Regions from separate parts of the Pseudomonas sp. HP_08 genome, predicted to be linked through region 2. Evidence: riboswitches for the same ligand, from Rfam matches in the RefSeq annotation. Region 2 holds a riboswitch; each other region holds the start of a gene.
What was found. Region 2 has a riboswitch for cobalamin ahead of cobO (cob(I)yrinic acid a,c-diamide adenosyltransferase). Riboswitches for the same ligand answer to the same signal wherever they lie in the genome.
Positions count from the first base shown of each region.

Region 1: another riboswitch for cobalamin. It lies ahead of ACYAS9_RS29250 (ABC transporter substrate-binding protein); the one in region 2 lies ahead of cobO (cob(I)yrinic acid a,c-diamide adenosyltransferase).
Region 3: another riboswitch for cobalamin. It lies ahead of ACYAS9_RS27755 (CbtB domain-containing protein); the one in region 2 lies ahead of cobO (cob(I)yrinic acid a,c-diamide adenosyltransferase).

Region 1 covers NZ_JBTOQC010000053.1:45,940-50,632, forward strand. Annotated here, with positions in the region: gene ACYAS9_RS29240 (ABC transporter ATP-binding protein/permease) at 1-952, shown strand, start outside; gene ACYAS9_RS29245 (FadR/GntR family transcriptional regulator) at 1,374-2,090, shown strand; cobalamin riboswitch at 2,109-2,305, shown strand; gene ACYAS9_RS29250 (ABC transporter substrate-binding protein) at 2,448-3,461, shown strand; gene ACYAS9_RS29255 (FecCD family ABC transporter permease) at 3,458-4,480, shown strand; gene ACYAS9_RS29260 (ABC transporter ATP-binding protein) at 4,477-4,693, shown strand, end outside.
Region 2 covers NZ_JBTOQC010000003.1:178,753-183,445, forward strand. Annotated here, with positions in the region: gene ACYAS9_RS04875 (cobyrinate a,c-diamide synthase) at 1-1,272, opposite strand, end outside; gene cobO (cob(I)yrinic acid a,c-diamide adenosyltransferase) at 1,269-1,880, opposite strand; cobalamin riboswitch at 1,976-2,188, opposite strand; gene ACYAS9_RS04885 (PQQ-dependent sugar dehydrogenase) at 2,293-3,606, shown strand; gene ACYAS9_RS04890 (C40 family peptidase) at 3,628-4,170, opposite strand; gene ACYAS9_RS04895 (C40 family peptidase) at 4,243-4,693, opposite strand, start outside.
Region 3 covers NZ_JBTOQC010000051.1:270,356-275,048, reverse strand. Annotated here, with positions in the region: gene cobN (cobaltochelatase subunit CobN) at 1-789, opposite strand, end outside; gene cobW (cobalamin biosynthesis protein CobW) at 793-1,857, opposite strand; cobalamin riboswitch at 1,952-2,142, opposite strand; cobalamin riboswitch at 2,199-2,415, shown strand; gene ACYAS9_RS27755 (CbtB domain-containing protein) at 2,521-2,706, shown strand; gene ACYAS9_RS27750 (CbtA family protein) at 2,718-3,419, shown strand; gene ACYAS9_RS27745 (cobalamin biosynthesis protein) at 3,403-3,828, shown strand; gene cobM (precorrin-4 C(11)-methyltransferase) at 3,862-4,608, shown strand.

The DNA.
Region 1 (4,693 bases), on a different contig from region 2:
CCAGTTGCACCAAAGCTTCGAAGGCATCGCCCACAACTGGTGGCAACTGATGAACCGGGTGCGCACGTTGCAGTTCTTCACCCAGGGCTTTGACCGCGTCAGCCGCATCATTCCGGTGTTCGCAGCCCTGCCGGCGTATCTGGCCAAGACCGTCACGCTGGGCGGCCTGATGCAGATTCGCAGTGCGTTCAGTGCGGTGCAGGGTTCGCTGAGCTGGCTGATCGACGTGTACCCGCGCTTGATGATGCTCAGCGCCGCAATCGAGCGGCTCGGGCAGTTTCAACAGGCCATCGCCACCACCCGCTGCCAGGTGTGCGAGTGCCCGCGCGGCTCGGTGTTGCGCCTGGACAACCTGCAAGTGCAGTTGCCCAACGGCAAGCCGCTGCTGAAAAACCTCAACCTGATCGCCACGCCCGGCCAGTGGCTGCGCATCGAAGGCCGCAGCGGGCTGGGCAAATCGACCTTGCTGCGCACCCTGCAAGGCTTGTGGCCGTGGTATCACGGCTGCTGGCAATTGCCGGGCGGCAGCAGCCTGTTGATTCCGCAACAGCCTTATCTGCCCAACCTGCCGCTGCGCCAGTTACTGGCCTACCCGGCCAGCGTCTGCCCGCCGGACGAGCGCCTGAGCGAAGCATTGCAACAGGTGGGTCTCGGCCACCTGGCGGGTCGCCTGGAGGCGCAATGCGAGTGGGCCCGCGAATTGTCGGGCGGTGAGCAACAGCGCCTGGGCATTGCCCGCGTCTTGTTGTATGCGCCGCAAACGTTGTACCTGGACGAAGCCACCAACCAGCTGGATGAGCCAAGCGCCTGCCAGTTGTTGACGACGGTGCGCCAGGCACTGCCCAACACGCTGGTGGTCGGCATTACCCACCAGCCCGGTGTGGCGCGGCTGTTTTCACGGACGCTGGATCTGGAGGGCGGGCAGCGACTTCGAGGTATGACATCTTCGTGAAAATATCTCGGCCTTTTGCCTCTTTATCGACTCCGGCATGCTGAAAAACGCAGAAAACCTATAAAATTCATCACACAACCTATTGACACGGGCCGCTGCACAGACGAATAATCGCCACCAAGTTGTATGACAACATATAAATAAAGCCCTAATAATTACAAAATCAGCAGGCCGTCATGACCATTATCCGCACCCGTGTCACGCGACTACCCGATCCTGTCCACGCCCTTCCGGGCGAAGAAAGACTCCCCGCGTATACGCAGCGCATCGGCTGAACCCCGAGCGCAGCACTTTCTTTTTTGGAGCAGTCGGGTGGCCAAGGGCACCCGTCGCAGCGTTCAGTAGTGGCGACTCTGTTCGGCTTGCTGTTGCTCATTTTCTTCATCAATCGGCACCGGCGCGTGAGGATTTCCCCATCGACATGGAACACCCTTCTCCCGCCTCGGGCCGTCGCTCCAACCTGACCCGGCAACTGGTCGCCGAGCTCTCGCGCAAAATTCGCGAGGGCGAGATCAGGAGCGGTGAAAAACTGCCGACCGAGCTGGCCATCAGTCGTGATAACGGCGTCAGCCGCACCGTGGTGCGCGAGGCCATGTCGCGTTTGCAGGCCGAAGGTCTGGTCGAGACCCGCCACGGCATCGGCACCTTTGTCGTCGATGCCTCGCAACCGCGCAGTGTCACCGCCGAGCAGCCACACCTCGGCAGCCGCCAGGACGCTGTCGCCATACTGGAACTGCGCCTGAGTGTGGAGCCGGAGGCCGCCGCCCTCGCCGCCCGGCGCCGCACTCCGGAACAACTTGAAGCCATTGCCCAGGCCCTGCACCGGTTGCAGGTGTGTGCCCGCCAGGGCGGCGACACGCTGCAGGCCGACTATGAGTTTCACCGCCAGATCGCCCTGTGCACCACCAACAGTTTTTTCACCGACGTGATGAATCAGTTGGGCAGCAGCATCCTGCCGCGCATCGGCACCGGCTTCGGCACTCAACCGGTGCTGGCCGATGCCCAGGACCCGGATGCCCAGAGCCGCGAGCAGGAGCAGATCTTCACCGCCATCCGCCATCAGGACAGCGACACGGCCCGCGCGGCGATGCGTCTGCATTTGATCAATTGCCTGCAACGGCTGGCGACAAACAATTAGCGACTTGCTGGTTGATCGTTTACCATGCCGCCCGTCGGTTTCCGAGAGGAACTAACAGGGAATTCGCAGGCCGTGCCCGCACGCGCCAACAACGAAACTGCCCCCGCAACTGTAGGCATCGAGCCGCTCCATTGAGGTCACTGGGTCAACCCGGGAAGGCCGGAGCAAGGCGTAGACGTGCCAGTCAGGAGACCTGCCGACACACACTTTTACTGACCGGCGGGGTGTCCGGGAAGGACATCCGCGCACGCCTGTCGGCCGTGTGTCTTGCTGCCTCCTGCCGGTCGGGAAGCGGCCGCGATGTATTTCCTGCCTGTACACTGCGCCCCGCTTTTGTACGAATGGAGATCGCCTTTCATGTCACTGCCCCGCCTGGCCACCCTGTTTGCTGCTCTGGGCTTTTCCGGCCTGAGCCTCGCCGCGCCCACTCAGTACCCGTTGACCCTGGAAAACTGCGGCATGCCGCTGACCTTCGCCAAGGCACCGGACAAGGCAGTGACCATCGGCCAGGCCGGCACCGAGATGTTCTATGAGCTGGGCCTGGGCGAGCGCCTGGCTGGCACGTCGTTGTGGTTCAACAATGTGCAGCCGCGCTTCAAGGAACAGAACGACAAGGTCGAGCGCCTGGCCGACAACGACCCAAGCTTTGAGGCGGTGATCGGCAAGCGTCCGGGGCTGGTGGCCGTGCAACTGGAATGGATGGTCGGCAAACAGGGCGTGGTCGGCACCCGCGAGCAGTTTCATGACCTGAAGATTCCGACCTACATCATGCCGTCCGACTGTGAAGGCAAGGACAACCTGGTCGGCGCCGACGGCACGCGCCTGGAGCCGTTTCGCATCGACACCATCTACAAGAGTGTCGAGCAACTGGCGCAGATCTTCGATGTTCAGGATCGCGGCGAGCAGGTGGTCAGCGAGCTGAAGGCACGGCTGGCCAAGGCTCTGGCCAACGTTGACCGCAACAAGGCCAAGGATGTGTCGGCGGTGTTCTGGTTCTCCAGCGCCGACCTTGATATCGACCCGTACGTGGCCGGCCGCAAGGGCATCCCGGACTTCATGCTCAACAGCCTGGGCATGCGCAATATCGTCGAGTCCGATGAAGAGTGGCCGACCGTTGGCTGGGAAACCATCGCCAAGGCCAACCCGAGCATTCTGGTGATCGCACGCATGGACCGTCGCCGCTTCCCGGCTGACGACTACACCCGAAAACTGGAATTTCTCAAGTCGGACCCGGTGACGCGCAACATGGACGCGGTGAAAAACGACCGCATCGTCATCATCGATGCCGACGCCATGCAGGCCAGCCTGCGCATGTTCACCGGCATCGAAGAACTGGCCGACGCCGCTGACCGGTTCAACAAATCCAAATGAAAATCCAGGTCGTGCTGGGCCATGTGCTGTGGGTGAGCGTCGTGCTGGTGCTGGCGGTGATCGCCGGCGCCGCCATCGGCGAAACCCGCATCAGCATGGAAGTGGTCTGGCAGATCCTGGCCAATAAACTGTGGAGCGCCGGTTACCCGGTCGACCCTATCGATGAAGGCATCATCTGGAATTACCGCCTGACCCGCGCCATCGTCGCTGCCGCCTGTGGCGCCGGCCTGGCGCTGTCGGGCGTGGTGTTGCAGTCGCTGCTGCGCAACCCGCTGGCCGAGCCTTACCTGCTGGGAATTTCGGCCGGCGCCTCGACCGGCGCGGTGCTGGTGGCGTTGCTGGGCCTGGGAGCCGGGGCGATTTCGTTATCGGCCGGCGCGTTTGTCGGCGCCATGGCGGCATTCGCGATGGTCACCCTGCTCGCCCGTTCTTCCCAGGGTTCCAGCGCCGCCGGGCACATCATTCTGGCGGGCATTGCCGGCTCGCAGTTGTTCAATGCCCTGACCTCGTTTTTGATCACCAAGTCGGCCAGTTCCGAACAGGCGCGCGGCATCATGTTCTGGCTGCTCGGCAACCTCAGCGGGGTGCGCTGGCATTCGGTATGGCTGGCGGTGCCGGTGGTGCTGGCCGGCCTGCTGGTGTGCATGTGGCATCGGCGGGCGCTGGATGCGTTCATGTTCGGCAGCGATTCGGCCGCCTCGCTGGGCATTCCGGTGCGCCGTGTGCAGGTGCTGCTGATTACCTGCGCGGCGTTGATTACGGCGGTGATGGTGTCGATTGTCGGCTCCATCGGTTTTGTCGGCCTGGTGATTCCGCATGCGGTGCGCATGCTGGTCGGCGTGCGCCACGCGCGACTGGTGCCGGTCAGCGCATTGTGCGGCGCGCTGTTTCTGATTGCCGCCGATGTGCTGTCGCGCACGCTGATCAAGGGCCAGACCCTGCCGGTCGGGGTCATCACCGCGCTGATCGGCGCGCCGGTGTTTGCGCTGATCCTGATCCGGGGGAAAAGCCCGCGATGAATGCCTTCTCCCACCTGGTCGACACCGCAGCGCCGAGCTGCACCGCATTGAGCTGCACCGGCCTGACCCACATCATCAAGGGCCAGGCGCTGTTGCAGGATGTCAGCCTGAGCGTGGTTCCCGGTGAAACGCTGGGCATCGTCGGCCCCAACGGCTCGGGCAAATCCACGCTGCTCAAGCTGCTGTCGGGCATTCAGACGCCCAGCGCTGGCA
Region 2 (4,693 bases):
CTGGGGATTGGAAGGAAAGTAAAAATGCACGTACGAGGCCGTCAGCCGGCCCTGGCGATAAACCGCCTCGGCACCGCGCCCGCCATTGGGGCTCACGCCACGCGCAATCGGCTCAAGCCCGGTGCTGGTCAACGAATGGTGATACGTGTGGCCGCGCAGCAGGCCTTCGGGCAGTTCGACATTCTGCAAGGCCAGCGCCGCCAGGCGCTTTTGCATCACGGCCTCGCCCGACAGCAAGCCGACAAGTTCGGCCCGTACGCCTTGCACATCGGTCAGTGCATCAAGCAGATACAGCATGCCGCCGCACTCGGCCAGAATCGGCTTGCCGGCCGCATGGTGGGCGGCAATGGCCGCGCGCATCGGCTGGTTGGCGCACAGCGTCACATGGTGCAACTCGGGATAGCCGCCGGGCAGGTACAGGCTGTCGGCGTCGGGCAGTTGCGTGTCATGGATCGGCGAAAAGAAGCTCAGCTCGGCGCCCATATTGCGCAGCAAATCAAGGCTGGCGCCGTAGGTAAAGGCAAACGCCTCGTCACGCGCGATGGCGATACGCACCCCGGCCAGCAGCGGCTCGACCGCTTGCGGCTCGGGGGCAGCAAAGCTGACCGGCGGCGGCAACGTGACTTCGCAGGTGCTGCCCAAGGCATGGGCGGCGGCGTCCAGGCGTGCATCCAGATCGTTCAGCTCGCTGGCCTGCACCAGCCCCAGGTGCCGGCTGGGCAACTCGATGCCGGTTTCGCGTGATAGCGCGCCGTACCAGCGCAGGCCTTCGGTCAGGCTGTTTTCCAGCAATTGCGCGTGGCGCACGGTGCCGACCCGGTTGGCCAGGACACCGGCAAACGGCAGGTCCGGTTGATAGCGCGCCAGCCCCAGTGCCAGCGCGCCGAAGGTCTGCGCCATGGCGGTGCCGTCGATCACGCCCAGCACCGGCACACCGAAGTGCCGTGCCAGATCGGCGCTGGACGGCGTGCCGTCGAACAGCCCCATCACGCCTTCAATCAGAATCAGATCGGCCTCGCTGGCCGCTTCCCACAACAGACGGCGGCTTTCTTCGGCACCGACCATCCACAGGTCGAGCTGATAAACCGGCGCACCGCTGGCGCGCTCCAGAATCATCGGATCAAGAAAGTCCGGCCCGCATTTGAAGACGCGCACCTTGCGTCCCTGGTTGCGATGCAAGCGGGCCAGGGCCGCCGTTACTGTGGTCTTGCCCTGCCCGGAAGCCGGGGCGGCAATCAATACAGCGGGGCATTGGCGTGCAGCGTCACTCACAGCTCGATGCCCTTTTGCGCACGAATGCCGGCCTGGAAGGCATGCTTGACCATGGCGATTTCCGACACGGTATCGGCCAGCTCGATCAGTTCGGGCTTGGCGCCGCGACCGGTGACCACCACGTGCTGCATGGGCGGGCGCGCCTGCAGGTCGCTCAGGACCTGATCCAGGTCCAGGTAGCCGTGCTTGAGGGCAATGTTGAGCTCATCGAGAATCACCAGGCCGATGGCCGGGTCACTGAGCAATTGCTTCGAGACTTCCCAGGCAGCCTCGGCGGCAGCGATGTCACGCTGGCGATCCTGGGTTTCCCAGGTAAAGCCTTCGCCCATCACGTGGTAGCGCACCTGCTCGGGAAAACGCCGGAAGAACAGCTCTTCGCCAGTGCTGTTGCGGCCCTTGATGAACTGCACCACGCCGCACTGCATGTCGTGCCCCATGGCGCGGGCAAGCATGCCGAACGCCGAGCTGCTTTTGCCCTTGCCGTTGCCGCTCAAGACCAGCAGCAAGCCGCATTCGTTGGGGGAGTTGGCAATACGCTCGTCAATAATGGCTTTTTTGCGCAGCATGCGCGCCAGATGGCGTTCGTCACGTTCGGGGGATTGGTTCATCTTCAGCTCTCCGCTGGGGGGCACGCGAAAGCAGACGACAGGACAGCATCGGGCCGCAGGCGCGTAACCCTGTGCAGAGCATCGCCCGCCGTGATGCTGTGAAAAAGTGACAGGCCGGTCTCCGGGCTCATGAGCGGGACATTGTCCCTGGCGGTGCGCCTTCCCGGGACAAACCCAGTGGCGTCGGACACAGCCTTGACTCATCTACCGTTGCGGGGGCAGCGCCGGAATCGGATGGCTCCTGACCGGCTTCCCTGTTTCACCTTGCCAATCAATGATTGCCAGGCACCTGAAACAAGCGGCGAAGGGTAGAGGGTTGGGCAAACAGCGTCAAACAGTATTGGGATTGAACCTCCCGAGCGGGCACTTCTCTACTCTTTAACCTCCTCTGGTTTTGCGAGATAACCCCGGCATGTTCAGACTCGACCCGCGTTACGCAATCATTCTGCTCACCGCTGGCGGCCTTGCAGCCTGTGGCGAAACCTCCAAGCTGCAAGTCGCCGACGGCTTCGGCCCTGATCCGCAATTGCCCGAGCCCAACAAGACCCTGATCCCGACGGTCAATATCGCTCCGGCCATCGGCTGGCCGGAAGGCGGCAAACCGGTCGCCGCACCGGGCACGCAAGTGGTGGCGTTCGCCGAGGGTCTGGACCATCCACGCTGGCTGTATGCGTTGCCCAATGGCGATGTGCTGGTGGCCGAGTCCAACGGGCCGGCCAAGGAAAGCTCGGGCCTGCGCGACTGGGTGTCGCAGAAGGTCATGAGCCGCGCCGGTGCCGGCGTGCCCAGCGCCAACCGCATCACCCTGCTGCGCGATGAAAACCGCGACGGCATCGCCGAGACCCGCTCGGTGTTGCTGGAAAACCTCAATTCGCCGTTCGGCATCACGCTGGTGGACAACACCTTATATGTGGCCGACACAGACCGCCTGATCAGTTTTCCATATGAAAGCGGCCAGACCCGCATCAGTGCAGCGGCCACCAAAGTCACTGACCTGCCCGGCGGCCCGCTTAATCACCACTGGACCAAGAACGTGATTGCCAGCAAAGACGGCAGCAAGCTGTATGTCACCGTCGGCTCCAACAGCAATGTCGGCGAAAACGGCATGGACCAGGAACAAGGCCGGGCCGCCATCTGGGAGGTGGACCGCGCCTCGGGCCAGAAACGCATCTTCGCTTCGGGCCTGCGCAATCCCAACGGCATGGACTGGGAACCTGTGACCGGCAAGTTGTGGACAGCGGTCAACGAGCGTGACGAGATCGGCAGCGATCTGGTGCCCGACTATGTGACCTCGGTGCAGGACGGCGGCTTTTATGGCTGGCCCTACAGTTATTACGGTCAGCATGTCGACAAGCGTGTCGAGCCGCAAAACCCGGAACTGGTCGCCAAGGCCATCGCGCCGGACTACGCGGTAGGCCCGCACACCGCTTCGCTGGGCCTGGTATTCGCTGACGGCAAAACCCTGGCCGCGCCATTCAATCAGGGTTTGTTCATCGGCCAGCACGGCTCATGGAACCGCAAGCCGCACAGTGGTTACAAGGTGGTGTTTATTCCGTTCAAGGACGGCAAGCCCGCTGGTCAACCGATCGATGTGCTGACAGGCTTTTTGAACAAGGAGGAAAAAGCCCAGGGTCGCCCGGTCGGCGTGATCAACGATCAGCGCGGTGGCTTGCTGGTGGCCGATGATGTAGGCAACAAGATCTGGCGGGTGACCTCAACGCAATGAGGCGGGAACCGGCCGCTGCAATCAGCGGCCGTTCTGTGCCAGGTTTTCCGGGTGGATAATGCGCTTGGCATTCAGATAGGCTTTCTGCCAATACGGCTTGCTCAGGCTGTCGAGCTTGACCGTGCCGCCCGTGGCCGGGGCATGCACGAAGCGGCCTTCGCCGACATAGATACCGGCATGCGATACCTGCGAGCCGCCTGAGGTGGCGAAAAACACCAGGTCGCCGGTCTGCAGCTGCTCGCGACCGACAGTGGGCGCATTCATCACGATCATGTCGCGCGTGGAGCGCGGCAGGCTGATGCCGGCCATGTCACGGTAGACATAACTGATCAGGCCACTGCAATCGAATCCGGAATCGGGGGTATTGCCGCCCCAGCGATACGGCGTACCCACCAGGCTAAAGGCGCGGAACAGCACGTCTTCGACAGCTGCCGAAGGCACGGTGGCAGGCGCGGCCAGTACAGGGCGCTGAACGATACGGGGTTGCGGGGGCGGCGGCGCGCTGGCACAGGCACCCAGCAGCGCAGCAAGGGAAATTACAGCCAGGCGCAATGTCATCGACATAACCACAACTTCTCCATCCGGATGCGGCCTAGTTGCCGAAAGCAAAAACCCGGTCAGAGACCGGGCATCACGTCATTTATGGCGTTTGATAGTAGCTGGTTTCACGCTGGTCGAGGTCATCGCAGTGGTTTGTACTTCACCGGCGGCGGGCGCCATGACCAAAGCACGCTTGGCCTCGATGAAAGTCTTGCTCCAGTACGAGTCGTCCAGGCTGTCGATACGCACCCCACCGCTGCGGCGGCTGCTGGAGTGGATGAACTGATCATCGCCCAGATAGATGGCTGCATGGCTGACCCGACCGCGGCCGGCGGTGCTGAAGAACAGCAGGTCGCCTGGCTTGAGGTCGCGGCGTGCCACTTGCGGCGCATCGATATTGATCATTTCCCGGCTGGAACGCGGCAGGCTCATGCCAGCCTCTTCACGGAACAGGAAGTTGATGAAACCACTGCAATCGAAGCCCGACGTGGTCGAGCTGCCGCCGAAGCGATAACGAGTGCCGATCAGCGACTTGCCGCGCTCCAGA
Region 3 (4,693 bases), on a different contig from region 2:
GAGAATCAGCGCGGCACCCGCCTCGTCCAGCCAGTCTTCGACCACGGTCAGGCAACCGGGCTCCTTGAGGCTGGCCACGGCAATCGGCAGCGGGTTAAGACCTTGCGCCTGCAAGCGTTGGCAGAACACATCGATAAAGGCGGTGTTGGCCGCTTGCAAATGTGAGCGATAAAACAGCAAGGCCACCACCGGCGCGTCATCAACCCATTCGGCTTGCCAATCGGCCAGACCGGCGCGGGTGTTACGCGGGTGATAAATGGCGGTGCGCGGCAAGGCCTGCGGCTCGCGCCACGGGTAATCGCGGGCCAGCCACTGGCTGGCCATGCAGTTGAACAGATTCAGCGCGTTGTCCAGCCCGCCCTGGCGCAGGTATTGCCAGAGCCGGTCGCGCTGCTCGGCGGGCACCGTGCTGAAGTCCGACAGTTCAGGGTCCGGGCGATCGTCGCCCGGCACCAGAATCACCTGCACACCGCGCGCGGCCAGTTCCAGCAGCCGCTGCACGCCGTAGCGCCAGTAGCCGATGCCGCCGTGCAGCGAGATCAGGATGATCCGTGCGTGTTGCAGCACCTCTTCGACATACAGGTCGACCGAGGCGTGGTTCTGCACCTGCATCGGGTTGGCCAGGCGCAGGCTCGGGTAATCATCGGGCAGTTGCTGCGCCGCCTCGGCCAGCAAGGCCAGGCTGGAGTCGCCGCTGCAGAGAATCACCAGCTCGGCGGGGGTTTGCCCGAGGTCGGCGATGCTGTCGTCCGGTACAAAACCACCGGGCTGGGTTCTCAGCAGGTGCATGGATCAGCCAGCCAGTGCCGCGTGCAGACGCGCTTCGAGAACGGCCGCGTCCAGTTCCTGGCCGATCAGCACCAGTTGCGTGGCGCGTTCTTCATCGGCGCGCCAGGCGCGGTCGAAATGCTTGTCGAAACGGGTGCCGACACCCTGCACCAGCAGGCGCATCGGTTTGCCGGGGATGGCCACAAAGCCTTTGACGCGCAGGATGCCGTACTCGACCACCAGTTGCGTCAGGGCCGCGAGCAGGCGTGCTTCGTCGGCTTCGGGCAGTTTGATCGAGATCGAGTCGAAGGCATCGTGATCATGGTCGTCGTGATCGTCGCCTTCGTGATGATCGTGGTGGGTCTTGCGCCCGTCGATGTGCAGCTCCGACTCGGCGCCCAGGCCCAGCAATACGCTCAGCGGCAGGCGGCCGTTGCTGGCTTCGATGACCTTGACCGCGGGCGGCAGCTCTTCGGCGACTTCAGCGCGCACCGCCGCCAGGCCTTCGGCGTCGATCATGTCGGCTTTATTGAGGATTACCAGATCGGCACTGGCCAGTTGATCAGCGAACAGCTCGTGCAGCGGCGATTCGTGGTCCAGGTTCGGGTCCAGCTTGCGCTGCGCGTCGACCTGATCCGGGTAAGCGGCGAAGGTGCCGGCCTTGACTGCCGGGCTGTCGACCACGGTGATGACCGCATCCACCGTGCAGGCATTGCGGATTTCCGGCCACTGGAAGGCCTGGACCAGCGGCTTGGGCAGCGCCAGGCCCGAGGTTTCAATCAGGATATGATCCAGGTCGCCACGGCGCTCGACCAGTTCGCGCATGACCGGGAAGAACTCTTCTTGCACGGTGCAGCACAGGCAGCCGTTGGCCAGCTCGAAGATACGGCCGCTGGCCTCTTCTTCAGTGCAGCCGATGGTGCATTGCTTGAGGATTTCACCGTCGATGCCCAGCTCGCCGAACTCGTTGACGATCACCGCGATGCGCCGGCCTTCGGCGTTGTCGAGCATGTGCCGCAGCAGCGTGGTTTTACCCGAGCCCAGAAAGCCGGTGACGATGGTGACGGGAAGCTTGGCGAGAGTTTTCATCGGATGCCCTTTGGCAATGCGGCGGGCAAGCAGGACGACCACCGCACGCCGTGCGCACAGTGCGAATCGCCACCGGATCACCCCGCCCGGTTGTAGTGAGAATTCGGTTGAGGCAGGTCTCCTGGCTGGCGGTGGCCTTGAAGGCATCCGGCGCGCCTTCCCGCTTGCGCAGTGGCTGTGCGACGAACATGACCGCTTACAGTTGCGGGGGCAGCTACGGCTTGACCGTATTCCCGTCTTAGCCTTGCCTGTACAGGTCAAGGAACCTCAAGGGCGCAAGGCTACGCAGTGGCCGCTGACAGGTCAATGTCGAGATTGACGTTGGCCGTGCCCCATGATCTTCTACACACCTTGTTACGGGTGCCCTTCACAGGGTGAAACGGGAAACCGGTGCTGCGTCTGTGTTTTTCAAGCGACGCAAAGTCCGGTGCTGCCCCCGCAACGGTAAGCGAGTGAGGAGTCAATCCACTGTGCCCTCGGGCATGGGAAGGCGATTCCTGGCAGATGCTCCAAGCATCCCTCGCGAGCCCGGAGACCGGCCCGCAATCGAATTCAGACACCCCGCGGTGGGCGGGCGCAGTCGATACCTGCCCGTGTTCGCTGGCCGGTGTCCGTGCGCATGCCTGCCCTTCACACCTGCCCTTCACTCAAGAGGCACGCAGCATGTCGATCATCAGCAGCAGCCATTCAGCCGCTACCCCCACGACCCTCAGCCAGCGCCTGACCGCCGCCATCGGCGCCGTTCTGCTCGGCTGCAGCCTGGTGTATTTCGCCGGCTTCTCGCACATCGATGCCGTGCACAACGCCGCGCACGACACCCGGCACAGCGCCGCCTTTCCTTGCCATTGAGACCTGAACCCATGTTCAAGCGAATTGTGCAGACAGCCGGTTTCAGCGGCCTGCTCGCGGCCCTGCTGTTGACCCTGGTGCAAAGCCTGTGGCTGACGCCGTTGATTCTTGAAGCAGAAACCTTCGAGCAGGCGCCTGCCGCTCAAGAGCATTCCCATGAGCCGGGCGCTGCTGCGCATGTGCATGAACACGACGAAGAAGCCTGGTCGCCGGAAGATGGCTGGCAGCGCCTGCTGTCGACCACCGGCGGCAACCTTGTGGTCGCCGTGGGTTTTGCCTTGATGCTGGCCGGGCTTTATACCCTGCGCGCACCGGGCAGCGCGGTTCAGGGGCTGTTCTGGGGACTGGCCGGGTTTGCGGTATTTGTTCTGGCACCCACGCTGGGATTGCCACCGGAATTGCCGGGCACCGCAGCGGCCGATCTTGGCCAGCGCCAGACCTGGTGGATTTCCACCGCCGCGGCAACGGCCGCCGGTCTTGCGCTGATCGTCTTCGGTCGAGGCGCACTGCTCAAGCTGCTGGGTGTTGCCTTGCTGGTGGTGCCGCACGTGATCGGCGCGCCACAGCCGGAGCAGCATTCCAGCCTGGCGCCTGAAGCACTGGAGTCGCAGTTTATCGTCGCCTCCCTGGTAACCAATGCACTGTTCTGGGCAGCATTGGGTGCGATCAGCGCCTGGCTGTTCCGTCGCGGCCGGCATGCCGGGCAATACTGATAGACCGTTGTTGGCGATCGGCCTGGGCTGCCAACAAGGCTGCCCGGCCGAGGTGCTGCTGGACCTGATCGAGCGCAGCCTGCATGAGTACGGCCTGAAGACCAGCGCGATCAGTGCGCTGACCTCTATCGACAGCAAGCGTGACGAACCAGGCCTGCGGCAACTGGCCGGGCAGCTTGGCTTGCCGCTGGTGTTTTTCAGTGCGGCGCAGTTGCAGGTAAATGAAGGCCAGTTGACCCATCGCTCGGCGCTCGCCTTCGAGCGCACCGGCTGTCATGGCGTTGCCGAAAGTGCCGCGCTGGCAATGGCCAGCCAGTTGAGCGGTGCCCCTTCCCGGCTGCTGATCGAGTACCGGAAAAACCGCCAGGCGACATTGGCCTTGGCAATCAGCCCATCAAGGGGCGGATAATGCCGGCTTTGATTCAAGCTTCCGGAGTGTTCATTGACTGTTTATTTCATCGGCGCCGGCCCCGGCGACCCGGAACTGATCACCGTCAAGGGCCAGCGTCTGATCCGTAGCTGCCCGGTGATTATTTATGCAGGTTCGCTGGTACCCATGGCGGTGCTGGAAGGCAATAACGCCCGTCAAGTGGTCAACAGTGCCGAGTTGCACCTCGAACAGATCGTCGCCTTGATGAAATCTGCTCATGCACAGGGCCTGGATGTCGCTCGTGTCCATTCCGGCGACCCGAGCCTGTATGGCGCCATTGGCGAGCAGATTCGCTGCCTGCGCGAGCTGGATATTCCGTTCCAGATCATCCCCGGCGTCACCGCGACAGCGGCGTGCGCGGCGTTGCTGGAAAGCGAGCTGACCCTGCCTGATATTGCCCAAAGCGTGATCCTGACCCGCTTTGCCGACAGCACCGAGATGCCTGCCGGTGAAGCACTCGGCGACCTGGCGCGGCACGGCACGACCATGGCGATTCACTTGGGGGTCAAGAATATCGGGCGGATTGTCGATGAGTTGCTGCCGCATTACGGCGCCGATTGCCCGATTGCCGTGGTGCATCGCGCCAGCTGGCCGGACCAGGATTGGGTGCTGGGCACGCTTGCGGACATTGAGCAGAAGGTAACGGCCAAAGGCTTCAGGCGTACGGCGTTGATTCTGGTTGGGCGGGTATTGGCAGCGGACAATTTTGCCGAGTCATCGCTGTACCGGGCGGGACACGCACATTTGTACAGGCCGTAGGAGCGCGCTTGCCCGCGACCGAGTGCGCAGCGCTCGCAAAATCTCGGAAACGCTGAAAATTTACGACTGCTAACGCAGCCGGTCG